2 regions of the Enterococcus wangshanyuanii genome follow, and region 2 is predicted to be linked to the other one. Evidence: a T-box and tRNA genes for the amino acid it is inferred to sense, from the RefSeq annotation. Region 2 holds a T-box; the other holds one or more tRNA genes.
The links. The T-box of region 2 lies ahead of argS (arginine--tRNA ligase). A T-box ahead of a tRNA ligase gene usually reads a tRNA of that ligase, here a tRNA-Arg.
Positions count from the first base shown of each region.

Region 1: it encodes a tRNA-Arg, which carries the amino acid that the T-box ahead of argS (arginine--tRNA ligase) is inferred to sense. The anticodon was not compared.

Region 1 is NZ_CP021874.1:1,990,530-2,005,084, forward strand. Features, by position in the region: gene CC204_RS09735 (nucleoside deaminase) at 1-240, opposite strand, end outside; gene CC204_RS09740 (tyrosine-protein phosphatase) at 265-1,026, opposite strand; gene CC204_RS09745 (histidine phosphatase family protein) at 1,159-1,977, opposite strand; gene CC204_RS09750 (6-phospho-beta-glucosidase) at 1,994-3,427, opposite strand; gene CC204_RS09755 (beta-glucoside-specific PTS transporter subunit IIABC) at 3,507-5,408, opposite strand; gene licT (BglG family transcription antiterminator LicT) at 5,541-6,383, opposite strand; tRNA gene CC204_RS09765 (tRNA-Glu) at 6,643-6,714, opposite strand; tRNA gene CC204_RS09770 (tRNA-Ile) at 6,728-6,801, opposite strand; tRNA gene CC204_RS09775 (tRNA-Gly) at 6,814-6,884, opposite strand; tRNA gene CC204_RS09780 (tRNA-Phe) at 6,902-6,974, opposite strand; tRNA gene CC204_RS09785 (tRNA-Asp) at 6,989-7,062, opposite strand; tRNA gene CC204_RS09790 (tRNA-Met) at 7,111-7,184, opposite strand; tRNA gene CC204_RS09795 (tRNA-Ser) at 7,272-7,361, opposite strand; tRNA gene CC204_RS09800 (tRNA-Glu) at 7,383-7,454, opposite strand; tRNA gene CC204_RS09805 (tRNA-Ser) at 7,464-7,551, opposite strand; tRNA gene CC204_RS09810 (tRNA-Ile) at 7,570-7,643, opposite strand; tRNA gene CC204_RS09815 (tRNA-Gly) at 7,648-7,718, opposite strand; tRNA gene CC204_RS09820 (tRNA-Asp) at 7,731-7,804, opposite strand; tRNA gene CC204_RS09825 (tRNA-Met) at 7,853-7,926, opposite strand; tRNA gene CC204_RS09830 (tRNA-Ser) at 8,014-8,103, opposite strand; tRNA gene CC204_RS09835 (tRNA-Ile) at 8,128-8,201, opposite strand; tRNA gene CC204_RS09840 (tRNA-Met) at 8,219-8,292, opposite strand; tRNA gene CC204_RS09845 (tRNA-Ala) at 8,313-8,385, opposite strand; tRNA gene CC204_RS09850 (tRNA-Pro) at 8,397-8,470, opposite strand; tRNA gene CC204_RS09855 (tRNA-Arg) at 8,480-8,553, opposite strand; tRNA gene CC204_RS09860 (tRNA-Leu) at 8,585-8,670, opposite strand; tRNA gene CC204_RS09865 (tRNA-Gly) at 8,685-8,756, opposite strand; tRNA gene CC204_RS09870 (tRNA-Thr) at 8,764-8,836, opposite strand; tRNA gene CC204_RS09875 (tRNA-Leu) at 8,872-8,953, opposite strand; tRNA gene CC204_RS09880 (tRNA-Lys) at 8,966-9,038, opposite strand; tRNA gene CC204_RS09885 (tRNA-Val) at 9,045-9,117, opposite strand; rRNA gene rrf (5S ribosomal RNA) at 9,133-9,248, opposite strand; rRNA gene CC204_RS09895 (23S ribosomal RNA) at 9,343-12,254, opposite strand; tRNA gene CC204_RS09900 (tRNA-Ala) at 12,436-12,508, opposite strand; rRNA gene CC204_RS09905 (16S ribosomal RNA) at 12,591-14,150, opposite strand.
Region 2 is NZ_CP021874.1:882,399-896,953, forward strand. Features, by position in the region: gene argS (arginine--tRNA ligase) at 1-1,636, opposite strand, end outside; T-box leader at 1,903-2,103, opposite strand; gene tsaD (tRNA (adenosine(37)-N6)-threonylcarbamoyltransferase complex transferase subunit TsaD) at 2,155-3,195, opposite strand; gene rimI (ribosomal protein S18-alanine N-acetyltransferase) at 3,192-3,656, opposite strand; gene rimI (ribosomal protein S18-alanine N-acetyltransferase) at 3,661-4,209, opposite strand; gene tsaB (tRNA (adenosine(37)-N6)-threonylcarbamoyltransferase complex dimerization subunit type 1 TsaB) at 4,193-4,912, opposite strand; gene pbp4 (penicillin-binding protein PBP4(5)) at 5,245-7,281, opposite strand; gene CC204_RS04145 (SPFH domain-containing protein) at 7,472-8,704, shown strand; gene CC204_RS04150 (TFIIB-type zinc ribbon-containing protein) at 8,832-9,974, shown strand; gene CC204_RS04155 (TPM domain-containing protein) at 9,974-10,780, shown strand; gene CC204_RS04160 (DUF5067 domain-containing protein) at 10,980-11,522, shown strand; gene CC204_RS04165 (hypothetical protein) at 11,622-12,623, opposite strand; RNA gene ffs (signal recognition particle sRNA small type) at 12,821-12,907, opposite strand; gene tadA (tRNA adenosine(34) deaminase TadA) at 12,947-13,459, opposite strand; gene CC204_RS04180 (helix-turn-helix domain-containing protein) at 13,540-14,394, shown strand; gene CC204_RS04185 (hypothetical protein) at 14,483-14,555, opposite strand, start outside.

The sequences.
Region 1 (14,555 bases), 1.1 Mb from region 2:
ATACAGTGTGCATTCCCACAAAAACTCTTTACTGTAGCGTTGAGATGCCTTCGCTGCTAAGGTTGTTTCAGCATGTCCAGTACAAATCTTTTCTGTAATTTCAATATTTTCTTGCTCTAAAAGAATGTTTCCTTCTTTATCTGCCAACAACGCACCAAACGGCGTATTTCCATGCTCTCTAGCTGCTTGTGAAATTTCAATACAGCGAGTTAGCAGCTCAATATGTTGTTTTTTTGTCATAGATACTCTCCCTATTCAATTTTTTTATGCTAAAAGAAAGCGGTGATTCAAGATTTCTATTGAACCTTTATCTAAACCGATCGCTTGTTTTAAATAGGTAGCGATGTCGCCATATTGAGCTTCTACAGTTTGATAGAAGTTATCTAAATAACTACTATCTACATTCAAAGCCACATGCAGTGCTTCTAAATTAGCTTCTTCCAAATTTGTTTTTCTTGCTTGTTCTAAAATCATTGCATTTTCTTTTTTTCTTAATTCATTTGTCTTTAAATAATCAGTGTAAATGTCTTTTCTAGAAACATTTAATGTTTCTAGAATAAGTGCTGCAGCAATTCCTGTACGGTCCTTTCCTGCAAAACAATGGAATAAAATACTTTCTTGATCTTGTAATGCTAAGATTTCTTCGAAAAATTTATTATAGCCTTTTTGAGAAGTCGTATTCAAAGCAATGTCTGCATAAAGTTTTTCCATATAAGAAGCAGATTTCTCTGGAGAACCGATTTTAACAAAGTCTCCTATTGATGCGCCCTCATCTTGAATATCTTCTAAAATATCGATATGGATGTACTCAGATTTAGGAACGGACATATCTGGTCGTTCCTCTACTTCCAAATTGCTTCTTAAATCGATGATTTTACCTAAATGATAATTGTTTTCTAAACGCTTTTCGTCTTCTTTCGTCAGACTAGATAATTCACCCGATCTTAGAAATACGTTTGTTCTAAGCTTTTTTCCTGCTTTATTTTGAATACCGCCAATATCTCTAAAATTTGTAATAGTTACCATGATTACTCCCCTTTTTCCTTATTTTTCTTACTTTCATTATACACAAAAATTTATCTAGATTGCCTTTTTATCAGCATTTTATAGAAAATAAGGTTGAAACAATCGAAATAAATTGTTTCAACCTTATCTAAATTATTTTTCTCCAGCTTCAACGTAGCTTAAATCATTGACTTTATCTAATGTATATTTCCCGTCTTTGTATTTCACTGTACACACACTGGCGTTTTTCAATCCGCCTTCTGGGATTTTAAAATCATCAAACAATGTGTCTAATAATGCGGAGATACTTAAGCCGTGAGAGGTAATCAAAACATTCCCACTACCTGAGTTTTTCATTTCTTTTGCTACGATATCTTCAACGCCTGCTTTAAGTCTTGTCGTAATCGTTTCATAATCTTCAGCCGGCCAGTTGATTTTTGCTTCTTCTACATTTTTAGCGTCAAGTTTTGCGACACTGTTTGCAAATGATTCTGGTGTCATGTTTTTCATGAATTCTTCTAATGTTACACCTTGGTCATCAGCGATATCTTGCCACATTGTATGGTTTAGATCGCCTTCATACGTCCCAAAGTTAAACTCTCTTAAACGCTCATCTGTAATCACTTTCAGATCGGATGATTTTTCATTTTCCTTAATGATTAGATTAGCGGTTTGAATGGCACGACCACTATCGCTACTATAAGCATTTTGGAATTCAATATCTTTTAAGCCAACACCTGCTGCTGTTACAACTTCTTCTCCAGCTTTTGTCAATACTGCATCTGACCAACCTTGAACACGATCCGTTGTATTCAGCATTGTTTTCCCATGACGCACGATATACAGCGTCAATTCTTCTGGTGTTTCTTTTGCTGCTGAAGTATCCTCTTTTGCGCCCCCGTTATTCCCACAACCTGCAACAACCAACATCCCCAACATTAATACACCTAATAGCTTTGTAAATTTTTTCATTTTAGCTCCTCCTTTTTTATGCGTTCGTTAAATCTTCCCCATTTGTTGAAATAACTTTTTTATACCAGTCGAATGATTTTTTCTTCGAACGTTTTAACGTGCCGTTTCCTTCATTGTCACGATCGACATAGATGAATCCGTAACGTTTTTTCATTTCCCCTGTTCCAGCTGACACAAGGTCGATACAGCCCCACGTTGTATAACCTAGTAGATCGACACCGTCTAACTCCACGGCATCTTTCATTGCTTGAATATGTGCCGCTAAATATTCGATGCGGTAATCGTCAGCCACATAGCCGTTTTCATCGGGCGTATCTACGGCACCTAAGCCGTTTTCCACGATGAACAATGGTTTTTGATAGCGGTCATACAAGTCATTCATTGTTACACGCAAGCCAAGCGGATCGATCTGCCAGCCCCATTCACTTGCTTCCAAGTAAGGATTTTTTACTGAGGCAAAGATATTGCCAGCTGTTTGTTCATTGACCGCTGGATCTGTTGATTGAACACGTGAAGAATAATAAGAGAAGGAAATGAAATCAACTGTATGCTCTTTCAATAACTCCAGATCTCCGTCTTCGATCGGTAATTCGATGCCTTCACGTTCTAATTCCTTCAGCGCATATGCTGGGTATTCGCCACGAGATTGGACATCGATGAAGAAAAAGTTTTCCCGGTCTGCTTTACGTGCTGCCCAAACGTCTTCTGGTTTACATGTATACGCATAGTTGGTTCCTGCCGCTAACATACAGCCGACTTGGTTTTCCGGATCGACTTCATGGGCGATTTTTGTCGCTACTGCGCTGGCTACTAACTCATGGTGCGCCGCTTGATATTTGACTTGTTCTTTATTTTCGCCTTCTTCAAAATACAAGCCTGCGCCCATAAATGGTGCGTGAAGGATCATGTTGATCTCATTGAAGGTCAACCAGTATTTCACTAAGCCTTTGTAGCGATTGAAGATCACACGGCATAAGTTTTCGTAAAAACCAACCATTTCACGGCTACGCCACGCCCCGTATTTTTCCACTAAATGCATTGGACAGTCAAAATGTGTGATGGTTACAAGCGGTTCGATATTGTATTTACGGCATTCTTTGAAGAGATCTTCATAATATTTCAAGCCTTCTTCATTTGGTTCCGTTTCATCCCCTAATGGGAAAATCCGGCTCCAGGCAATCGATAAACGATACGTCTTAAAGCCCATTTCTGCAAACAAAGCGATATCTTCTTTGTAGCGGTGGTACATATCGATCGCGTTTTGTGCAGGGTAAAAATGCTCGTCATCAAACTCAAACATTTTCTTTTCACCAGTGATCACTGGAAAACGATCCGGTCCGACAGGGGCTAGATCTACATTGGCTAAGCCACGTCCCCCTTCGTTATAGCCACCTTCACATTGATTGGCCGCTGTTGCGCCGCCCCATAAAAAATCTTTTCTAAATGACATGTCAAAATTCCTTTCTTCCTTTAAAGCTCACGACAAGATAATTGCTATCTTGCCGCAAGTTTTATTCCATCTTTATTCTTTATGCTAAACCTGTGATCAAAGTATCATTTGACGTTACTTCTTGATCTTGTGTTTCTACGATATCCAAATAATCACCCGTATTCGTCACAATTATAGGCGTTTCTACACTATAACCAGCTGCTTTAATCGCATCCATATCAAACGTTACTAACACTTGTCCTTTTTTAACTTTATCTCCCTGAGCAACTTTCGCTTCAAAGCCTTGTCCTTCTAATTGAACAGTATCCATACCAATGTGGATCAATAGTTCCATTCCTTGATCTGAAATCAAACCAATCGCGTGTTTTGTTGGGAATAATGTCATGACTGTTCCATCAAATGGTGCACGGACAATTCCTTCAGTTGGCTCAATCAATACGCCTTTTCCTAATGCTCCTTGCGCAAATGCTTGATCACTTGCTTTGCTCAATGGTAAAACGCGTCCTTTAACTGGACTTAATACTGCTTCTTTCATCGCTTTTTGAGTAGCTGTATTTTCTTTCGCTTCTTCCGTAACCACTTCATCTTTCCAGAAGAAGAATGTTAGCAAGAAACCAATTGCAACCGCGATACCGATTGCGATGAATGAATGAAGCACGCCACTAGCATCGTCGCCGTTAATAAAGTTTAAAACACCAAAGATTCCTAAACCGCCCATTGTATAAGAGGTTACCCCGTTGATCATCAAGTAAAGACCACCAGCAGCAGCACCGATCATTGAAAAAATGAATGGGGTCTTTTTAGGTAATGTGATCCCATAAATCGCTGGCTCAGTTACACCAAAAATTCCTGAAATGATTGCTGGAGGACATAATGCTTTGATTTTTTTATCATTCAATTTGAAGAACATTGCCATTACAACTGCGGTTTGTGCAAAACTTGCCGCAAATGATCTAACTAATACTTGGCTAAATCCTTCTTGCGTAATTTGCATGATTGCAAGCGGCACAACACTCCAGTGTAAACCAAAGATTACTAATACTTGCCAGAAGAAGCCTAAAATCAATCCGTATAAAGCTGGTGAGAATTCCATCAATGAGCTGAATCCAGCACTTAATAGATCTGTCAACATGCTGATGATTGGACCAATCACTAAAAAGCCGATTGGTAGTGCAATCAATAGTACAAAAAATGGCACTAAGAATGTCTGAACAACTTCAGGAATAATTTTCTTAAATAGTTTTTGAATTTGAGCAGCAAAAGCAACAATAAATATGATTGGTACAACACTACTTGTGTAACCAGCACCCACCCAAGGAATACCTAAAAAGGTTGTGTAAGCTGGTAATCCTAAAAGACTGTATGGGGCTGCAGCACCCGCACCAGCTGTTGTTTCAAATGCTGTTTGTAGTGCACTACCTTGTACCGATGGATAACAAAGCGCTGCACCGATCACGATTCCGACCATTGGATTCAAGTTGAACTTTCTTGCTGCAGTATATCCAAGAATCACTGGCATGAAGAAGAAGATTGCATCGCCAATTCCATTTAACATTGTATAAGTACCAGATGTATTTGAGTATAATTTCAAGAAAACAAGTAAAGCGTTTAATCCTTTAACCATCCCAGCAGCAGCCAATGCGCCAAGGAAAGGTTGGAAACAGCCGCTTAAAATATCGATCAAACGATTGAAAATATTTCCTCCTGAAGATTCTTGCTCTGAATCTGAAGAAATACCAGCAATAGTCAAAACATCTTCATAAACTGCCGGCACGTGGTTCCCAATAACTACCTGATACTGTCCGCCGCTTTTCATGACTGTTACGACACCATCCATGTTTTTCAAAATGTCATCATTTGCTTTTCCTTCGTCTTTCAATTTAAAGCGTAAACGAGTGATACAGTGCGTCAAGCTATTGATATTTTCTTTTCCACCTACATTGTCTACAATTTTCTGTGCTAAATCATAATATTTTCCCATTTTTTGTTCCTCCAAAGTTTAGTTTGTATTCAATACTTTTGAAGGTTTAGCCAACTTAATGTCACTATCCAAGGGGGTGTTGCACTTTCCTATCCACCTTTCGATTTAATTTTATTAAAAGATTAGATAATCTTAATCACTATTTGTTTGTACGACTCGTGCGATATGAATAATCAAATACATTTTTTCTTCTTTTGAAATTGTATAATTGTAATTAGCTTTTAAAAAATCAGCAATTTTATTAACACAATTGTATGCATTTCGGTATTTCTTTTTAATTACTTCATATAGTTCATCATCTTCTTCATCATGAAACTCTTTATGGTTCAATAATCGATATGAAAAAAACTTTAAATGAGTGCTAAAACGATAAAAATAAACTGAATCTTCGTTAAAAGTAACTTTAAAATGATACTTAACAATGTTTGTGATTTCTTGCATGATTTTGGTCAATTCATATACGTTTCCGACTTCTTCATCCATCCCAGCATTAACAAGGTGTAAGGCGATAAATCCAGCCTCGTCCTCTGGTAATTGTACACCGAATTTTTCTTTTACCATCTCTAACGCCTTGTTTCCAATAAAAAATTCATCTGGGAAAAAGCGCTTGATATCCCACAGCAAGAAGTTTCTAACTTCAATTCCTTGTTTCATGCGTTCTAATGCCGTATGAAGATGATCCGTCAAAGAAATAAAGATTGTATCGTTTAATTTTCGACCAAGCTTAGTCTTTGCATACTTGATGACTTCATCCGACACTTGCATGACTTCTAGTGGTAACTCACCTAATAATTCTTGAAATTTCAATGAGGTATCTTGATTCGCTAATCGAAAAACTTGGTCTACTTGTTCTTCTGGTACATAGTCTCCGATTTTTCTTTTAAAAGCTATACCTCGCCCCATAACTATTTGTTCCTGATCATTTGCATCCAACGTGATTACAACATTATTATTCAAAATTTTTTGAATAATCATTTTTTCGCTCCCTTCTTCACACAGTACCCCACTCCTTTAATTGTAAAAAAGAAAAACCCAACCTTTCCAAAAAAGAAGATACACTTCCACTTTGGAAAAATTAGGTTTAGCTTGTATTTAAACAATCACTATCCATTTATTTAGCTTTTTAGTACAAACCAAGGATACCTTATATAGACATGAATGTCAACGTTTTCATAGAAAGATTTAAAAGATAAAATAAAAAAACACTTAGTAAAAATACTAAATGCCTTCAACATGACCCGTACGGGAATCGAACCCGTGATACCGCCGTGAAAGGGCGGTGTCTTAACCGCTTGACCAACGGGCCAAATAAAAATTTATGGGCCTAAATGGACTCGAACCATCGACCTCACGCTTATCAGGCGTGCGCTCTAACCAGCTGAGCTATAGGCCCTTAAAGAAAAAAAGCGGGTGACGAGAATCGAACTCGCGACAACAGCTTGGAAGGCTGTGGTTTTACCACTAAACTACACCCGCATGTTTCTTCTTTCAAATGGCGCAAGACAGAATCGAACTGCCGACACACGGAGCTTCAATCCGTTGCTCTACCAACTGAGCTACTGCGCCAAAAACTTATAAAACGGTCTGGACGGGACTCGAACCCGCGACCTCCTGCGTGACAGGCAGGCATTCTAACCAGCTGAACTACCAAACCATCCGTTATTGTGTTGCGTCACGAATAACTTTTTGCTTTTTCAAGCAATTGCGGGGGCAGGATTTGAACCTACGACCTTCGGGTTATGAGCCCGACGAGCTACCTGACTGCTCCACCCCGCGATAATTATAGTCAAAGACTATTAGAAAGGTGTTTCTCTTGGTGATCACTAGTAAGTGATACTTCACACTCACTATGGTCAACAATAAAGGAGGATAAGGGATTCGAACCCTTGCACGGTTTTACCCGCCTGACGGTTTTCAAGACCGTTCCCTTCAGCCGGACTTGGGTAATCCTCCGAAATATTAATATATAAACAATGACCCGTACGGGAATCGAACCCGTGATACCGCCGTGAAAGGGCGGTGTCTTAACCGCTTGACCAACGGGCCTACTTGGAACGGAGAAGGAGGGATTTGAACCCTCGCGCCAGTTTCCCGACCTACACCCTTAGCAGGGGCGCCTCTTCAGCCACTTGAGTACTTCCCCAAGTAAAATATTTATTAATGGGCCTAAATGGACTCGAACCATCGACCTCACGCTTATCAGGCGTGCGCTCTAACCAGCTGAGCTATAGGCCCATAAAGCGGGTGACGAGAATCGAACTCGCGACAACAGCTTGGAAGGCTGTGGTTTTACCACTAAACTACACCCGCAAAAAAAGATAACGGTCTGGACGGGACTCGAACCCGCGACCTCCTGCGTGACAGGCAGGCATTCTAACCAGCTGAACTACCAAACCATCCGTTATTGTGTTGCGTCACGAATAACTTTTTGCTTTTTCAAGCAATTGCGGGGGCAGGATTTGAACCTACGACCTTCGGGTTATGAGCCCGACGAGCTACCTGACTGCTCCACCCCGCGATAATTATAGTCAAAGACTATTAGAAAGTTGTTTCTCTTGGTGATCACTAGTAAGTGATACTTCACACTCACTGTGGTCATCAATAAAGGAGGATAAGGGATTCGAACCCTTGCACGGTTTTACCCGCCTGACGGTTTTCAAGACCGTTCCCTTCAGCCGGACTTGGGTAATCCTCCGAAATATTAATTAAGTCACTACAATGGACCTTGTAGGACTCGAACCTACGACCGGACGGTTATGAGCCGTCTGCTCTAACCAACTGAGCTAAAGGTCCTTGGCTCTAATAAGGTATCGCGGCGGAGGGGATCGAACCCCCGACCTCCCGGGTATGAACCGGACGCTCTAGCCAGCTGAGCTACACCGCGATGATAATAAAATGGTACAATGGAGCCTAGCGGGATCGAACCGCTGACCTCCTGCGTGCAAAGCAGGCGCTCTCCCAGCTGAGCTAAGGCCCCACAAAATAAAATCGGGAAGACAGGATTCGAACCTGCGACCCCTTGGTCCCAAACCAAGTGCTCTACCAAGCTGAGCTACTTCCCGTATTTCAAATGCACCCAAAGGGAGTCGAACCCCTAACCTTTTGATTCGTAGTCAAACACTCTATCCAGTTGAGCTATGGGTGCTAAAAATCATCTCAACACAGGTTGTGATGAATGCCGAGGACCGGAATCGAACCGGTACGGTGATCACTCACCGCAGGATTTTAAGTCCTGTGCGTCTGCCAGTTCCGCCACCCCGGCGAATGAACAAGCTAAGCGGAAAACGGGGTTCGAACCCGCGACCCCCACCTTGGCAAGGTGGTGCTCTACCACTGAGCTATTTCCGCAGTTTGATGCCGGCTAAAGGACTTGAACCCTCGACCCTCTGATTACAAATCAGATGCTCTACCAACTGAGCTAAGCCGGCGTATTTCGCCAAGTTTATCAACGAGACTTAAAAGATGCGGGTGAAGGGACTTGAACCCCCACGCCGTAAGGCGCTAGATCCTAAATCTAGTGCGTCTGCCAATTCCGCCACACCCGCAAAATATTTCTATGAGCCGTGCAGGGCTCGAACCTGCGACCCTCTGATTAAAAGTCAGATGCTCTACCAACTGAGCTAACGGCTCAAAAAATGGAGGTTGACGGGATCGAACCGCCGACCCCCTGCTTGTAAGGCAGGTGCTCTCCCAGCTGAGCTAAACCTCCGATACAACACGTTTAGCGCGGCGACGTCCTACTCTCACAAAGGGAAACCCTTCACTACAATCGGCGCTAAGAAGCTTAACTTCTGTGTTCGGCATGGGAACAGGTGTATCCTTCTCGCTATCGCCACCACACTGGGTGTTGTTGTATTTAATTGAGTGATGATTCACTCAAAACTGGATTGAAGCTTGTAATCAATGCTTACCAAGATCTTTTATTTTATTTCTTTTGGTTAAGTCCTCGACCGATTAGTATTGGTCCGCTCCGTACATCACTGCACTTCCACTTCCAACCTATCTACCTCATCATCTCTGAGGGGTCTTACTTTCTTAAAGAAATGGGAAATCTCATCTTGAGGTGGGCTTCACACTTAGATGCTTTCAGCGTTTATCCCTTCCCTACATAGCTACCCAGCAATGCCCTTGGCAGAACAACTGGTACACCAGCGGTAAGTCCATCCCGGTCCTCTCGTACTAAGGACAGCTCCTCTCAAATTTCCAACGCCCGCGACGGATAGGGACCGAACTGTCTCACGACGTTCTGAACCCAGCTCGCGTGCCGCTTTAATGGGCGAACAGCCCAACCCTTGGGACCGACTACAGCCCCAGGATGCGACGAGCCGACATCGAGGTGCCAAACCTCCCCGTCGATGTGGACTCTTGGGGGAGATAAGCCTGTTATCCCCAGGGTAGCTTTTATCCGTTGAGCGATGGCCCTTCCATGCGGAACCACCGGATCACTAAGCCCGACTTTCGTCCCTGCTCGACTTGTAAGTCTCGCAGTCAAGCTCCCTTCTGCCTTTACACTCTGCGAATGATTTCCAACCATTCTGAGGGAACCTTTGGGCGCCTCCGTTACCTTTTAGGAGGCGACCGCCCCAGTCAAACTGCCCACCTGACACTGTCTCCCAGCCCGATTAGGGCTGCGGGTTAGAGGGTTCATAACACAAGGGTAGTATCCCACCAGCGCCTCCACCGAAACTAGCGTTCCGGGTTCATCGGCTCCTACCTATCCTGTACATGTGGTACAAACACTCAATATCAAGCTACAGTAAAGCTCCATGGGGTCTTTCCGTCCTGTCGCGGGTAACCTGCATCTTCACAGGTACTAAAATTTCACCGAGTCTCTCGTTGAGACAGTGCCCAAATCGTTACGCCTTTCGTGCGGGTCGGAACTTACCCGACAAGGAATTTCGCTACCTTAGGACCGTTATAGTTACGGCCGCCGTTTACTGGGGCTTCAATTCTGAGCTTCGCCGAAGCTAACCCATCCTCTTAACCTTCCAGCACCGGGCAGGCGTCAGCCCCTATACTTCATCTTTCGATTTTGCAGAGACCTGTGTTTTTGATAAACAGTCGCTTGGGCCTATTCACTGCGGCTGACCGAAGTCAGCACCCCTTCTCCCGAAGTTACGGGGTCATTTTGCCGAGTTCCTTAACGAGAGTTCGCTCGCTCACCTTAGGATACTCTCCTCGACTACCTGTGTCGGTTTACGGTACGGGCAGTTGTTTTCTCACTAGAAGCTTTTCTTGACAGTGTGACATCAGGAACTTCGGTACTATTATTTCCCTCCCCATCACAGCTTGTCCGTACAGAGTAAAGCATTTGACTCTACTCAAGACTTACTGCTTGGACATGCACTTCCAGTCGCATGCATTCCTTAGCCTCCTGCGTCCCTCCATTGTTCAAACAAAAACAACTGGTACAGGAATATCAACCTGTTGTCCATCGCCTACGCCTATCGGCCTCGGCTTAGGTCCCGACTAACCCTGGGCGGACGAGCCTTCCCCAGGAAACCTTAGTCATACGGTGGACGGGATTCTCACCCGTCTTTCGCTACTCATACCGGCATTCTCACTTCTAAGCGCTCCAGCCGTCCTCACGATCGACCTTCAACGCCCTTAGAACGCTCTCCTACCATCACACCAGAGGTGTGATCCACAGCTTCGGTAAACTATTTAGCCCCGGTACATTTTCGGCGCAGGGTCACTCGACTAGTGAGCTATTACGCACTCTTTAAATGGTGGCTGCTTCTGAGCCAACATCCTAGTTGTCTGTGCAACCCCACATCCTTTTCCACTTAATAGTTATTTTGGGACCTTAGCTGGTGGTCTGGGCTGTTTCCCTTTCGACTACGGATCTTATCACTCGCAGTCTGACTGCCGAATATGAATGAATGGCATTCGGAGTTTATCTGAATTCGGTAACCCGAGATGGGCCCCTAGTCCAAACAGTGCTCTACCTCCATCATTCTCAACTTCGACGCTAGCCCTAAAGCTATTTCGGAGAGAACCAGCTATCTCCAAGTTCGTTTGGAATTTCTCCGCTACCCACAGCTCATCCCCGCACTTTTCAACGTACGTGGGTTCGGTCCTCCAGTGCGTTTTACCACACCTTCAACCTGGCCATGGGTAGATCACATGGTTTCGGGTCTACGACTACATACTCATTCGCCCTATTCAGACTCGCTTTCGCTGCGGCTCCGGCTCTTCACCTTAACCTCGCATGCAATCGTAACTCGCCGGTTCATTCTACAAAAGGCACGCTCTCACCCATTAACGGGCTCGAACTTGTTGTAGGCACACGGTTTCAGGATCTATTTCACTCCCCTTCCGGGGTGCTTTTCACCTTTCCCTCACGGTACTGGTTCACTATCGGTCATTAGGGAGTATTTAGCCTTACGGGATGGTCCCCGCGGATTCCGACGGAATTTCTCGTGTTCCGCCGTACTCAGGATCCTCCTAGGTGCTGTCACAATTTCGTCTACGGGGCTATTACCCACTTTGGCGGACCTTTCCAAGTCCTTCGACTATCCTGACAGACTACCATATCGGAGTCCTACAACCCCAACAAGCAAGCTTGTTGGTTTGGGCTTTTCCCGTTTCGCTCGCCGCTACTCAGGGAATCGAATTTTCTTTCTCTTCCTGCAGGTACTTAGATGTTTCAGTTCTCTGCGTCTACCTCTAACCAGCTATGTATTCACTGGAAAGTAACATCCTATAAAAGATGCTGGGTTCCCCCATTCGGAAATCTCTGGATCATAGCTCACTTACAGCTCCCCAAAGCATATCGGTGTTAGTCCCGTCCTTCATCGGCTCCTAATGCCAAGGCATCCACCGTGCGCCCTTATTCACTTAACCTTATCAACCTTGCGGTTGGGTCTTGACTACTTCTTCTAGCGATAGAAGGTTGGTCAATAAAATAAGCTTCGAACAATTAATTAATTAACTCTTCAACGCGGTGTTCTCGGTTTGTTTTGATTACTTTTTTTACTTCAATATCCAGTTTTCAATGAACAATCTAGTAACCAATGGTTACTAATGGAGCCTAGCGGGATCGAACCGCTGACCTCCTGCGTGCAAAGCAGGCGCTCTCCCAGCTGAGCTAAGGCCCCAGTAAAGCTATACAATTGAGAGTAGACCTCTCAAAACTGAACAAAGTGTTGACGAACCGTGTAGTTCCGTACTATTCCTTAGAAAGGAGGTGATCCAGCCGCACCTTCCGATACGGCTACCTTGTTACGACTTCACCCCAATCATCTATCCCACCTTAGGCGGCTGGCTCCAAAAGGTTACCTCACCGACTTCGGGTGTTACAAACTTTCGTGGTGTGACGGGCGGTGTGTACAAGGCCCGGGAACGTATTCACCGCGGCGTGCTGATCCGCGATTACTAGCGATTCCGGCTTCATGTAGGCGAGTTGCAGCCTACAATCCGAACTGAGAGAAGCTTTAAGAGATTTGCATGACCTCGCGGCCTAGCGACTCGTTGTACTTCCCATTGTAGCACGTGTGTAGCCCAGGTCATAAGGGGCATGATGATTTGACGTCATCCCCACCTTCCTCCGGTTTGTCACCGGCAGTCTCGCTAGAGTGCCCAACTGAATGATGGCAACTAACAATAAGGGTTGCGCTCGTTGCGGGACTTAACCCAACATCTCACGACACGAGCTGACGACAACCATGCACCACCTGTCACTTTGTCCCCGAAGGGAAAGCTCTATCTCTAGAGTGGTCAAAGGATGTCAAGACCTGGTAAGGTTCTTCGCGTTGCTTCGAATTAAACCACATGCTCCACCGCTTGTGCGGGCCCCCGTCAATTCCTTTGAGTTTCAACCTTGCGGTCGTACTCCCCAGGCGGAGTGCTTAATGCGTTTGCTGCAGCACTGAAGGGCGGAAACCCTCCAACACTTAGCACTCATCGTTTACGGCGTGGACTACCAGGGTATCTAATCCTGTTTGCTCCCCACGCTTTCGAGCCTCAGCGTCAGTTACAGACCAGAGAGTCGCCTTCGCCACTGGTGTTCCTCCATATATCTACGCATTTCACCGCTACACATGGAATTCCACTCTCCTCTTCTGCACTCAAGTCTCCCAGTTTCCAATGACCCTCCCCGGTTGAGCCGGGGGCTTTCACATCAGACTTAAGAAACCGCCTGCGCTCGCTTTACGCCCAATAAATCCGGACAACGCTTGCCACCTACGTATTACCGCGGCTGCTGGCACGTAGTTAGCCGTGGCTTTCTGGTTAGATACCGTCAAGGTAAGAGCAGTTACTCTCCTACTTGTTCTTCTCTAACAACAGAGTTTTACGATCCGAAAACCTTCTTCACTCACGCGGCGTTGCTCGGTCAGACTTTCGTCCATTGCCGAAGATTCCCTACTGCTGCCTCCCGTAGGAGTCTGGGCCGTGTCTCAGTCCCAGTGTGGCCGATCACCCTCTCAGGTCGGCTATGCATCATCGCCTTGGTGAGCCGTTACCTCACCAACTAGCTAATGCACCGCGGGTCCATCCATCAGTGACACCCGAAAGCGTCTTTCAAATCAACACCATGCGGTGTCGACTGTTATACGGTATTAGCACCTGTTTCCAAGTGTTATCCCCTTCTGATGGGCAGGTTACCCACGTGTTACTCACCCGTCCGCCACTCCTCTTTTCAAATGAGTGCAAGCACTCGGTAGAAAAGAAGCGTTCGACTTGCATGTATTAGGCACGCCGCCAGCGTTCGTCCTGAGCCAGGATCAAACTCTCATAATAAAAGTTGAACACGATCTTGCGATCGTTAAGCTCATTTGTTTGCTAGCATATTGCTTCGCTTGTTAAAAATTGTTGTTTGTTTTCACCGTTGTGAAAACAACCTACACATTTGGTTTGTCTTACTTTGTTCAGTTTTCAAAGGTCTACGTTGTTACCTCGCAGCAACTTTTATATCATATCAAATCTTCGATTTGATGTCAACACTTTTTTTAAAAAGTTTCAAAGTTTTTTCTGCTTGGTGTTGTCGTTTGTTTCAGCGACAACTTCATTAGTTTATCAGATTGTTTGTTATTTGTCAACAACTTTCTTCCTGATTTTTCAAGTTTTTTTAAAACTTGAATTGTTATTCTATTTTGGTCGTTTCGGCGTTTTTGTTGCTCGCCTTGCGACATGTAATAATATACC
Region 2 (14,555 bases):
TTGCCATTGCATAAACCAAAGCTAAACGCGACTCTTTTTCAGCATCATCAGCTAAAATTTTCACATGTGCGTAATACTTATTGAATGCTTGAGCAACTTGGATCGCATGTTTTGCAATCACTGAAGGCTCATATTTGTCAGCAGCTTGCAAAACAACATCCGGGAATTTTTGAAGTAGTTTTACTACTTCCCAGCTTTCTTTATCGTTCAAAGCATATTCTTTTGTTTCATCGATCGTGAAATCCGCTTTTCTCAAAATACTCATTGCGCGAGCGTGAGTGTATTGAACATATGGTCCTGTCTCACCTTCAAACCGAACAACTTCTTCTAATACAAAATCAAAATTGTTCAAGCGATCATTTTTCAAATCATGGAAAATGACTGAACCGATCCCTACTTGTCTTGCTACCTCTTCACGATTTGGCAAGTCAGGATTTTTCTCCATGATTTGCTTGTTCGCTAATGAAACAGCTTCATTCAAGACTTCTTCTAGAAGAACGATTTTCCCTTTACGCGTAGATAACTTCTTACCACCCTGTGTAATCAATCCAAATGGTACGTGATGCATATCATCCGACCAATCAAAACCTAGTTCTTTCAACACAGCTTTTAATTGTTTGAAATGATTCGACTGCTCATTACCAACGACATAAATTGCCTTAGCAAAATCATACGTACGTTTACGATAAACAGCTGCAGCTAAATCACGGGTGATATACAATGTTGCTCCGTCTGATTTTTTGATCAACGCAGGATTCAAGTCATACGCAGATAGATCAACGATTTCAGCCCCTTGATTTTCCTGAAGCAGATGCTTTTCTTCTAGCATTGTAACGATTTCAGCCATCTTATCATTGTAAAAGGCTTCTCCATTATAAGAATCAAACGACACTTCAAGCATACCGTAGATTTTATCAAACTCTTTTAGTGATTCTGTACGGAACCATTGCCATAAATCTGTAGCTTCTTGATCCCCTTCTTCAAGTTTTTTGAACCACGCACGTGCTTCTTCTTCCAATTCCGGTTGTGTTTCTGCTTCTTCATGAAACTGTACATATAAACGTAGTAATTCTGTAATTGGCGCATTTTTGACGCCTTCTTCTGAACCCCATTTTTTATAAGCAACGATCAACTTTCCAAATTGAGTACCCCAGTCACCTAAATGATTGATACGGACAGGTGAATAGCCGATTTTTTCAAGGATAAAAGCAATTGAATTACCAATGACCGTTGAACGTAAATGCCCCATTGAAATTGGTTTTGCAATGTTCGGCGATGACATATCGATCGGTACGCTACCTTTTCCACCAATAGAGCTATCACCGTAATGACCCTTTTCTTTAGCAATCTGTGTGATCACTGCACGACTGACCATTTCTTTATTCATGAAAAAGTTTAAATACGGGCCAACCACTTCGATTTTTTCAAAATCTGAACCTTCGATTTTTTCAGCTAAATCTGCTGCGATTTGTTGCGGAGCTTTACGGTAGACTTTCGCTAATGAAAAAGCTGGAAAAGCCACATCACCATGGTCAACTGATTTAGGATTTTCTAATAATTGCATGACTGTCTCTAGAGATAGATCATCTTTCACTACTGCATAGATCGCTTTTGCTACGATTTCTTTGTTATTCATGTTTTTCCTCCTGTGTAATTGGTTATTCCGTTTTAATTCTTTTGTCCTCTTACTTTTAGTATTCACTTTATTCTTTGCAAAATTACTTTTTGCTTTAGAATGTGACTTTTTTTGGTCATTGAAGAGCCTTCGACATATATGCAAATTTTGTCGATCTTTCCTTCGCTTTGATACTTCGCTCCATCCGTCGCCAACTACTTTTCAACATCTGCTCTGGCTTTGCCAGTCGAAGTGTTTCAAAGCAAAAAGTCTCTGGTGTTTAAAACACCAGAGACGAGAATTTCCCGCGGTACCACTCTAATTGTCCATTCTATGATAGACCCACTTAATCTAATAACGGTAGATAGCCGTCTGCTTGTGCAGATCCTCTAAAGTGCGTTTCCTTTACCTGTCATTTTCGGCTTACACCGTCCCGAAATCGCTTGTGATGACCTAAGATAAAGTACTCTCTTTTTCAACGAATCAATATGAAACTGGATTTATTATAGCAAAATTTTACGAATATGCCTAGTCCTTAATTATTGACTGATCGTTTTAAAACTCAAACTAGGGTCTGCATTTAGATGAGCATCAGCTAAATGTCCTTTTTCTGCTTCAACGAATGCTGCTGCACCAATCATCGCAGCGTTATCCCCGCATAGTCTTAGCGGTGGAACAATAAAAGTTGTTTCAGGCAATTCATCAGCGATCGCCTGACTTAATCGTTCTCTCAATCCTTGATTCGCAGCAACTCCACCGGCCATAACTAATTGTTTCACAGGGTATTCTTTACAAGCACGTATTGTTTTTTCGACTAATACGTCGATCACACTCGCTTGAAAACTAGCTGCCAGATTTTCGATATTAAGTACTTCCTCCCGTTGTTGCGCATTATGAACGGTATTTATAAACGAGCTTTTTAACCCGCTAAAACTAAAATCATAATTATCTTCTTTCATCATCGCTCGTGGAAAATGATACGTATCTTGTCCTAAATGAGCGAGTGTATCAATTTCTTTCCCGCTTGGATAACTTAATCCTAATACCCGTCCAATTTTATCATACGCTTCACCCGCAGCGTCATCTCGTGTTTCACCGATGATCTCAAAGGAACCTGTTTCCTTCATATAAACCAATTCTGTATGACCTCCGCTGACGAGTAACGCCATCAAAGGAAATTGCAACGGCTCTACAAAGTGAGCCGCATAAATATGGCCAGCCATGTGATTGACTGGGATCAACGGCAGATCATGAGCCCATGCAAAAGCCTTTGCAGCAGAAATCCCAATCAACAATGCACCTACAAGTCCTGGACCATACGTCACTGCCACTCCACTCAAATCATCCGGTTCTATTTTAGCTTCTATCAATGCATCTTCGATACATAGGGTGATCTGCTCCACATGATGACGACTGGCTACTTCTGGTACGACACCGCCAAAACGACGATGACTTTTTACTTGAGAAGCAACGATATTGGATAAAATTAGATCGCCATTCTCAATTACTGCAACACTCGTTTCATCACAGCTGCTTTCGATTGCCAAGATCAGTTTTCTTTCTTTATAAAAAAAAGTCATTGTTCCACTTCCTTAATTTTTAAACACATTACAATCCCATCTTCTACTGGACGTGTATAATATTTTTTGCGGCGACTAAGCGCATTGAAGCCTTTCTTCATGTATAATTGCTGAGCCGCATAATTAGATGCTCGGACTTCTAAAAAAACAGTTTTGATTCCCTGTTCTTTAAAAAGCTGAATAGCCTGATCCAACAATTGACTGCCTATACCCATTCCCTGTAACTTCTTTTGGACAACGATATGAGAAATATCGACCTCATCTAAAATTTTCTGGTAACTGATAAATCCTTGCCATTCGTCTTCTTCGATCTTTACAAGATACTCCGTTACTTCTTGCTCCAGATCAACACTGAATTGCTCCAATGACCACGGAGAGCCATGCTCATACGCGTTTTCACATAATTGCCATAACTTTTCAGCAGCGAACTCGATCGGCAGTTTTTCTTTTAAACAGTACATTTGATCACTCTTCTTTTAAAGACAAAACCATTTCAAGGGCGTCTTCTTTGTTTTCAGTATAGTATTCCGGCTTGATCGTACTTGATGCAAACCCTAATTTTCTATAGACTTTCTGAGCATTCTTATTACTGATCCTAACTTCTAATGAAATCGTTTCGCATTTATTCAAAATAGAAAACTGCTGAATTTCTTTGATCAAAAAACTACCGATCCCTTTGCCTTGATAAGCAGTAGAAACTGCGACATTTGTAATGTGCGCATCTTTGCCAAACAATCGACAACCAATAAAACCGATCGTTTTTTCTTCCTTTTGAATCAATAAATATAAATGAGGATCTGTTGCCTGCAGTTCCATTAAAAAAGCCGTTTTCGTCCACGGCATTTCACCAGCATAGACTTCTCTTTCGATAGATAATAAATCTTTGATATCATCAAATTTGATCGCTCGTACGAAATACTCTTCATTAGAAAGCTGAATCGTTTTTTCTTCATAAGGTCGATTTTTGAAAAACAGGTCTGCAAGCCTATTGAAAGGATTAAATCTTTTCAACATACGTTTCTCCTTCAGGTTTATGTTCTTTCAACCAATTTTCTTCCGCTTCCACTCGTTTCAGATAATCCGGTAAAAAATCATGGATATTTACAGTCGGCTCCGCTACTTTTCCAAGTCCAGCGAGTACTGAAGCGTTTGGGATCTGCCATTGCGGAATCGCATTGATCACAGCATTCGGCAATCGTTCTTTCATTTGTTCCTGAAATTTTACAGCATCCTCACCGACAAAATAGACATGTTCAAATGTCTTCAACTGCTCCAACCACTCTTCCATAGCAATGTGTTGATCGGCAATAACTGTCTGTAGTTCACCATTTATGTATTTGTAGGCACCCGTGTAAACATTATTTCTTCTAGCATCGAATAACGGAACGATCACGCCTTGGATCGAAACACAATTTGCCGCTACCGTTTTTAAACTAGAAATCCCAACTAGCTCTTTATTCAACGTATATGCTAGTGTTTTAGCAGTTGTCACACCGATTCTTAACCCTGTGTACGAACCGGGACCTTGCGCAACGACAATTCGATCAAGTTCTTTTGGTTTCAAACTAATATCTTTCATCAATTGTGTAATTGCCGGCATCAATGTCAAGCTATGATTTCGTTTTACGGTTATAGTATATTGTCCTAAAATTTTCTCCTCATCACAAACGGCGATAGATAATGTCTGATTCGAGGTATCTATTGCTAAAATACGCACAAAAAAATCCCTTTCTTTCATTAGGTAGTTGTCTCATTGTAGCATATTTTTTCGAAGCAGTAAAAAAGACCAAGTGTTCTTACAAATAAAAATAAAAAGTACAAGAAAACGGAGACTGAGGCAAAAGTATTTAGCGCCGAGAAAATAGGAAGGAGTTGTTTTTTTCTATCTGTTTATGCGGAATTAAAGCCCAAAACAAAACTGCTGTTTAGCTTTGTCTTGGGCTTAAGGTTTCCTAAATCTTGATAATCAGATACTGCTCCTATCCAATCGTCTCATACTCCAAAGAGGATTGACAGTTAACTCAAAAATAGCTTGATTAATCTCTACATTTATTTATATGTTGCTTCTAAATAATCGATCAATGGTTTACTGATATCTGTCGCTGTATCATTTTTTCTAGAGTCTTCTACCATGATCATCGCTGAGAACTTGTTATTACTGCGATCCATAGCCAAAAGGAAACTATTTTCTTTTCCAACGGTATCTTGTTTGTCTTTGATTTCAGCTGTCCCTGTTTTAGCAGCTAATGAGAATTCAGGATTATACATATTATGCACATAACCATCTGCATCTTCCACACTGCCAAGCAAGTCGGTCACAATCGTATTAGCCGCATTTGAGCTAATTATATTGTCCTTAGTTTTTGTTTCTTTAGTCAATTCGATTTTCGGATAGACTAATTTACCTTCATTTTGGAAAACAGTGTACATCGTCGCTTGCTGGATCGGTGTGATCAAAAGCTGACCTTGACCGTAACCTGTATCTGCCAATAGAATTTCTGATTTGAACGAGTCTTCATTTGAAATTTGAGCTGGATTCATTGGAATCGCTAAATCTAATTTTTCACCAAAAATAAATTTGTCCAGCCCTTTTCTAAACGTTTCTTCCCCCATCCGCAACGTCTGCTCTGCAAAATAAATATTGTCAGAGTTGACCAACGCTGTTCGTAAATTGACTGGACTCGCTTCTTTTACCCGGGTCACAAAATAGTCGCCCCAAGAAGCATCCTTCTGCCATTTCAATCCATTGATCGCTATCTCTTCTTCCGGCTTAAGTGTCCCGGCATCTAAACCAATACCACCTGTGATCGTCTTAAAGGTCGAGCCTGGTGCGTAACCTGTGGCAAATCTTGCTGTAAATGGTAAATTTTCATTATTAGCATACGCATCATATTCTGTTTGAGAAATGCCATTTGCAAGCTTGTTCGGATCAAAAGAAGGTGAGCTGACAGTCGCTAATAGATCCCCTTGTCTCGGATCCATCACAACAGCACTGCCTGGACGATTCGCAAAAATAGCATAGCCTTGTGACTGTGCATTCTTATCGATCGTCAATTGAATTTTTTGGCCATCTTTTTTCTCTACTTTTTGGAGAACACTTTTTTCCTGTCCATTTTCATCAGTGATCGTGATACTTCCACCATCTTGTCCTCGTAATTCTTTATCAAAGGCTTGTTCTAGCCCAACTTTACCAACGACACCAGTACTGCTTAGTGAAGGATCTTTTTCAATATCTTCTGCTGTCACTGTTCCAACGTAGCCGATCAATTGTGCAGCTGCTTCTTTTAGTGGATAGTATCGGACAATTTTGTCTTGTGAAGCCGCGCCTTGTGGTAAATCTGTAATTGGATCAAAAGATACATTGATCGGCACGAATGAATCATCTTGGACCCAAGCTTGCTTCAAGTGTTGTTCAATTTCATCTACAGGAACATTGAACTGATCACTGAAAGCTTTGATGTTTGCTGTTTTTGCGTCTCCTTCTCCAAGTTTACCTGGAACGATACCAACCTGATCAAAGGCTTGATTTACCGCAAGTCCTTCTCCGTTACGATCAACGATTTCTCCGCGTGCTGCTGTATCTACGCCAATCGAGACTTTATCTTGACCGGACATCTTCGGAAAAATCAAGCTGGGCTGCCAATTGATTTTATAGTCCTCTTTTTCTTTATCGATCGTCGTTTTATAGGATAAATTCTTTAAATTACCCAACGGCGTAGTCATCTCTAGTTGATAACTGAATGTGAACTTGTCGCTATTTTCTTTTTCAACTTTTACCTGTTTACTCTTGATTCCTTGTGCCTGGATTCCAGTAAAGATTGCTTCGTATTTTTCGACTAATTGATTCTTATCATAGCCATTTTCTTTGATCGACTCTTCACTCAATACAGCAGGAAGTTGATCAAACTCTTGTTTGGATAAATGCTTTAAAAAAGTTTGCGCTGTTTTCTCCGCTTGTTTTATTTCTTGTTTAGTTTGCCATGCACTATAGGCAAAAAATCCGCCGACTAGAGCGGCTACAACTATTACTCCGCTAATCGCTAGAACTACCGGTCTTTTTGATTTCTTTTGTGTTCTTCTTTCCACTAGTAATTCCCCCATCTTTTCCATTTTGTAATGTCTTCTTTATTATACCTCATTCTTATCATTTATTCGTTATAAAAAGAGGAAGCTTAGTAAAAAATCAATGAGCTTATCAGACCTTAGCTGTATTTTTACCTTCTTCGTTTATGGTATACTATTTTTACGTACAACTTTTATCAAGGAGGAATTCGGAATGGGAATTATTAAAGCAGCAACAAGTGCGATCGGCGGAGGTTTAGCGGATCAATGGATCGAAGTCATTGAACCTGCTGATATGGGTGATACAACCGTTATGACCAAAGGAATTTTTGTTCGTAAAAATGATAAGCGCGGCTCTAACCGTAAAGGAACAGAGGATGTTTTGACGGATGGTTCTGTGATACATGTGTACCCAAATACGATGATGATTTTAGTCGATGGCGGTAAAATCATTGATTATACTGCTGAAGAAGGTTACTACACAGTCAAAAATGACTCTGCTCCTTCGGCATTCAATGGTTCATTAAAAGCCGCAATTTCAGAGAGTTTTGACCGTTTTAAATTCGGTGGTGTAACTCCTCAAAAACAACAAGTCTTTTACATTAATCTACAAGAAATCAAAGGAATCAAATTTGGGACTTCTTCTCCTCTTAATTACTTTGATAATTTTTATAATGCAGAATTGTTTTTACGAGCGCATGGGAATTATTCAATCAAGATTACAGACCCATTACTATTTTTCTCAAATGCGATTCCTCGAAATAAAAGCCAAGTAGATATTAATGATATCAACGAACAATATTTAGCAGAATTTTTAACAGCTCTTCAATCTGCAATCAATAAAATGTCGGCAGACGGCGAGCGCATTTCTTATGTACCATCAAAAAGTTTAGAACTAAGCAAATATATGGCACAAGCCTTAGATGATGAATGGCGTGAACTTCGTGGAATGGAGATCGTTTCTGTTGCGGTTGCCAGCATTTCGTACACAGATGATTCGACAAAATTGATCAATATGCGTAATCAAGGGGCGATGTTAAGTGATCCAAGTGTTCGCGAAGGCTATGTCCAAGGATCGATGGCCCGCGGAATGGAAGCAGCCGGAAGCAATGAAGGTGGCGCTATGAACGGGTTCATGGGCGTCGGTATGGGTATGAATACTAGCGGAAATTATTTTGCTCAAGCTTCCCAAACCAATCAACAGCAAATGCAAGAAAAACAAAACCAGCAAAACGCACAGGGATCGACTGATACCTGGACTTGTCCTCAATGCGGAACAGAAAATTCAGGGAAATTCTGCTCCAACTGCGGGACTCCGAAACCAACCAATGAAAAACCAAAATTGGAAATGAAATGCAGCGAATGTAGTGAAATCGTTGATTTATCTAACGGTATTCCTAAGTTCTGCCCACATTGCGGCAAACCTTTTCAAGGAATTCCATTATAAAACATAACAGAGAAAATCTGAGTGCGGGACAAAACTAAAAAAATAGTTTTGTTTCGCACTCTAAAACTAAACAAACCTATTTAGCAATCTAAACTAAAACAGATTGCCAAATAAGAAAGGAAACATTATGACGGACACTTTTACACACAAATGCCCCAATTGCGGTGGTCCTTTATTATTCGATCCTAAAGACCAAAAATTTCATTGTGAGTATTGCTTGAATGTTTATACTGAAACGGAAGTCACTGCGTATGAACAGTCTCAACACGAAGCACATCTGGAAGGGTCATCCGCTGAGGAAGAATTGACTTATACCGCAGATGCACAGGCTGATCAAATGAATTCTGATAAAGCAGATGCGTTTGATAAAACTTCTGATAGTAATAAGGCCGATATGGAATTATTCAACTGCCCTAGCTGCGGTGCACAAATCGTTACAGAAGCAACGACAGCTGCTACCTATTGCTACTATTGCCACAACCCCGTTGTTTTATCTGGGCGTTTAAGCGGGACCTTTTTGCCGGAGAAAGTCTTACCTTTTGCGATTGAAAAAGAAGAAGCTGTCGAAACGTTTTTAGCCTGGACCAAGAAAAAATGGTTTATCCCTAAAGATTTCTTCAATAAAGAGCAAATCGATAAATTGACTGGGGTTTATTTCCCTTATTGGGTGGTTGATGCCGATATCGATGGTCAAATGAACGCTATGGGTACAACCTTACGGGTTTGGCGCGTCGGAGATCTAGAATATACTGAAACAAAACAATTCGACGTTACACGACAAGGGAAAATGTCATTTAAAGAACTGATCAAAAATGCCTTATCTAAAAACACTCAGCAAAAAATGGTTGAAGCAGTCCAACCTTTTCCGATCGAAAAAGCAATCTCTTTCAAAAGCCAATATTTAGCTGGTTTTCAAGCAGAAAAACGAGATATAGAATATGAAGCAATTCAACAAGCCGTTCAAAACGAGCTCAAGGATTATTCTGAATCCCTCTTGCGGGACACAGCAGCTGGCTATACCTCTTTGACAAAATTGCGAACAGATATTTCTTTAGTGGATGAAAAAAATCATTATATGCAGTTGCCTATTTGGTTAGTGACCTATCGAAGCAATGAACAATCAAAGAAAGTTTACTACTTTGCAATGAATGGCCAAACAGGAAAAGTTAGCGGAATTCTTCCAGTCAGCTATAAGCGTTTAGGGCTTTTCACTTTCGGACTATTTTCTATCTTGTTAGCACTCTTTTTGATCGGAGGCTGGTTTATATGATGAAAAAAATGACTATGTGGCTATTTACAGGTCTTATTCTTCTCTTTGGCTTTAGCATAAAAAGTCATGCTGCAGAAAATTCGATCGATGATCAAGCTGGACTTTTTACCAGTGAACAGATCGAACAATTAAATGAAAAGATTGCGCCAATTGAAGCAAAAACCAAAGCACACATTTTTATCCTTACTAATACCGACAATGAAATTGATTCTACTCGATTTGCAGATTATTATATGCTTGACCGGATTGGCAAAGATCAAAATGGCGTCACTTTTTATATTGACATGAATCAACGAAAATCAGTGATTTCTACCTCAGGCAATATGATCGATTATCTGACGGACAAACGAAACGACCAAATGCAGGATAATATAGGTCCTAGTTTGTCAAATGGAAATTATTTTGAAGCGGCACAAACATTTCTTGATGATACTAGCAGCTTTTTCGAGCAAGGGGTTCCTGGCGGCCATTATCGTGTAGATACAGAAACTGGTAAAGTCACTCGTTACAAGGTATTAACAACGACTGAAATCTTGATTGCTTTGATTGCCTCCGTTATTTTAAGCGGCATCTTTTTCGCAATCAGTGTTTCAAAATACCAGCTGAAGTTTGGCACTTATTCTTATCCTTTTAGAGAAAAAGCCACGTTAAGCTTAACAAGTAAAAATGATCGACTGATCAATTCCTTCGTTACTACACGGCGGATTCCTAGAAACAATTCAAATGGCAGTGGCTCTGGTGGTGGCGGAAGCAGCACGCACTCTACAGGCGGCGGTACTTTTGGCGGCAGTAGCCGAGGGTTTTAATCGAATAAGTTCTTAGATTTATATCATTTTTTTAGCATTAGAGGTGATCCTTCTTTTATTTTTTGAGGGATCATTCTCTTTTTTTATCCTAAAGTCATCTTGTTATTTCTTCTTTTTCAAGGTAGTATAGAGTTAATTGATTTATGCTGGATAATTATTGACAGCTAGTCTAAAAATGAGAAAAGTGAGGATATTGGTAGTGAAAAAAATTTTAGGTTTCGGCATATTGACTTTATGCGGCTTGACTTTAGTTGCATGTAGCGGCAACGATGACACAACAAAAAAAAGCAGTGCAGATTCTTCTACATCCCAAAAAAAAGAAGCAAGCACATATTTTAAGGATGACACGTTAAAAATTGATATGGCTACAGTCAAAATCCTTTCTACTGAGGTGTTACCTGCTGATTCAACACTTTATAGAGAAAAACCACAATTAGCGCTGACTTATGAAGTAACAAATGACAGTAAAGAGCCACTTTCTGCTTCTACTGTTTGGATAGCTTGTATGGAATTGACACAAGAAGGCGAAAATACGATCAATCGACTGAATGTTGGTATGACTCCACAAGATGAACGGTTTGCAGAATATACAGAACATCAATCAGATGATATCAAGCCCGGCGGTACAGTCAAAGCAATTATTTCTTATGATTTAGATGATACTGAAACACCTGTTATGTTAAAAGCAACGCAGGGAATGGCAGGAAAAGAGCTTGGCGAGAAGAAAATCGAATTGAAGTAAAGCAAAAGAGCAGTTTGCCGGATATTCGGTCCACTGCTCTTTTTTAATTTATTCAACTAAAAAGTCACTGTCTAACAGAAATCAGCAATCCTGACTCCTCTATTCTTTCACTGGTACCAGTAGTTGACTTGTTCCAATTGCATTGGCTTGTGCCGTCACATGAACCTCGATAGTCTCCCCAGAATAATCGATCATTCCGACTGCTTCAGCATAGTTTTTATTGGTCGATAAATCTTCAAAACGAAAAGTTGTACTATTGATATATTGAATATTTCGCCACTTTATATCATTCACTTTAAATTCTGGTGCTTCTGGTGACGTTTCTAAAATGGTAGCAAAACTATTCTCTTGTGAAATCTGAATCGCTAATTTAAGCCCCTTAAATGTATCATCTTGTCTCACCCAAACACGATTCAAGAATGCCTCAAATTTATTTTTCTCATTTGCAGAAAGTGTCTTTCCAATAAACTCTGCAAGCTTTTTTAAACTATTTTTTTCTTCTTTATCCAAAAGAGTAGCTAATTTCTCTAAACTATAAAAGTTATTGATATCCGACTCCTTGACCTTCTCATTGATTCGTTCTTCGATCACTTTGGTTAGTTTTTCCATCTTCTCTTCATTTAGTATATTTTGAGCCGCCTGTAATTGCTCATACGTTTCATCTGCGTCATTGTTCATTAGTCGCGTTGAAATTTCCGGCAAATATAATTCATAATAACTTATTTGCTTGATTGCCTCAGCTTCTTTTGTTTCGATCCCTTCAAGTGAGTCAACAGCCGCTCTATAGTCTTTTTTCTTTAAATTCACTTGAGCATTTGAAAGTTGATAAACGTCTTTTACTTTATCATCCAGTTTTTTGTCAGCAAGCAAGTCAACTACCTTTTGATAGTGCTTTTTTTCAAAAGCCAACTGAGCTTTTGAGAATAAATAGATACGTTCACTTTGCTCAGACTTCTCCTTGTTTTCCCCTAACAACGTAACGACTTCTTGATAATCCCCTTCTTTATAAGCCGTTTTTGCTTTTTCTTCTTTATTTGTACAACCAGATACTACAGCCAAAAGAACAACAATTACAATAGTCTTAACAACCCTTTTTTTCATACTCCACTCCCCTCCCTTTATAACAACATAATTATATACTACTAAAATCCCACCTGACAATCTCTCCCAAATCAAACCAAGATCATTCCACTAAAACAAAAGAATAGCACATCTAATTTAGATTCACTTGAATTCTAGTTAGATGTGCTCGTTTTTTATAAATAAAAAAAAGCCTTCTCGGCTTCAATAACTAATCCTATTCAATCAGACACATGGCGGCACTCACTTAGTGCTGCTTCCTTCCGGATCTGACACGCTTCGTAAGCCCACCATTGTCCTAGCCTTTCGGCAAGATTTAGTATACCGCATTTTCGATTGCTTGGCTAGTCTTTCTTTTGTTTTTTTAAAAGTTTCTTTTTCTCACGTAATTTACGAAAAAAATTAGTCAATAACATGCCACATTCTTCTTCTAAAATGCCGGACTCTACGTAAGCAACATGATTGAAACGATCATCGTCCAATAGATTCATCAATGTCCCAGCAGTCCCGCCCTTTGGATCTTTAGCGCCATAATAGACTTCTTCCACGCGTGAAAGAAGCATTGCACCGCTGCACATTGGACACGGTTCTAATGTAACAAAAAGCTGCGCACGCTCCAAGCGCCAGTTCTGGATATTCTTACATGCTTCTTTGATTGCAAACATTTCTGCATGAGCGGTTGCATCTAAACTCTCTTCTCGAAGATTATGTCCTCGCCCAACAATTTCACCATCGATCACAACAACAGCACCGATTGGTACTTCATTGAGCATTTCTGCTTTCTTTGCTTCCTTGATGGCTTCAAGCATAAATTGTTCTTTTACTTCTGTTGTTAAACGACTTGTCTTTTCATTCAAGCGATTTCCACCTCTCACTAACTAGAATAATTAAACGATTACCCCTTATTCATGGTACAATAAACAAGTGAGGTGTGTCTATGACAATCGAGGAATTAATAAATTTATACCCTGAAGGAAAGCTTCAAAAAGAAAAAGCAAACGACAACATGTTTTCATTGCCGATCAATGGCAACTATTTTGTCATTTCTAAAGACATATTAAGTGAAAAAGAGTTCTATTTACTACAAAAATTATTTTTACCAAGCACTTTTGCTATAGACTTACAAAAGCATCCTTGGTTTGACTATCTGTTTAATCAGGCGGATGTTGAAGTCGACGGATCCTTTCGAATCATACAATTTCAGCTCAAAAAGCCGAAAGCTTTTTTACAGAAAGAATGGGAGCAAAGCATGAAAGAAATTTTTCCAGCTTTTGTAGATTTCTTTTTCACTGATGAAAGTAACGGACTTTTGATTGAGCAATACACAAAAAAGCATTATCAGTTGACTGATATTCAAAGTATTTTCTTAACTCTTGACGCTGATTTTGACTCTTCTACCAAAGCATTTGTAGGAAACTTTTATCCAGCTGACGATCATCTACCTGCCTTATTTCATGAAGAACAGCAAATTTTCTTAGAGGAATTCAATAATTTGAAAGCACAATCCGTTTTTTCTTTAAGTGATGTAGCTATACACCATTATACTAAACAGAGTATGAAAGACAGCCGAATAATCCAAGCCTATTCAAAACAGCTTGTTTTTAGTTCTGAATTCAAACAAATCATTTTATCTCTTTGGCACCATCAGGGAAACATTAGCTCTACCGCTAAAGATTTATATATGCATCGGAATACGTTACACTATCGTATCGAAAAATTTTATGAGCAAAGTGGTCTATCCTTAAAAAAAATGGATGATCTTGTCTTTTGTTATTTACTTATTACAAAATAAAAGAGTGCAAAACAAAACTAAAAATCAGTTTTGTTTTGCACTCTAAACTCGATTAAACGGTAAGACAAAAGTAATTTTTTCGATCAAATTACATTAATTCATCAATAAAACTAAATAAACGATCTTTGACGTTTTCAGTACTACCTTTTAGAGACTCTCCA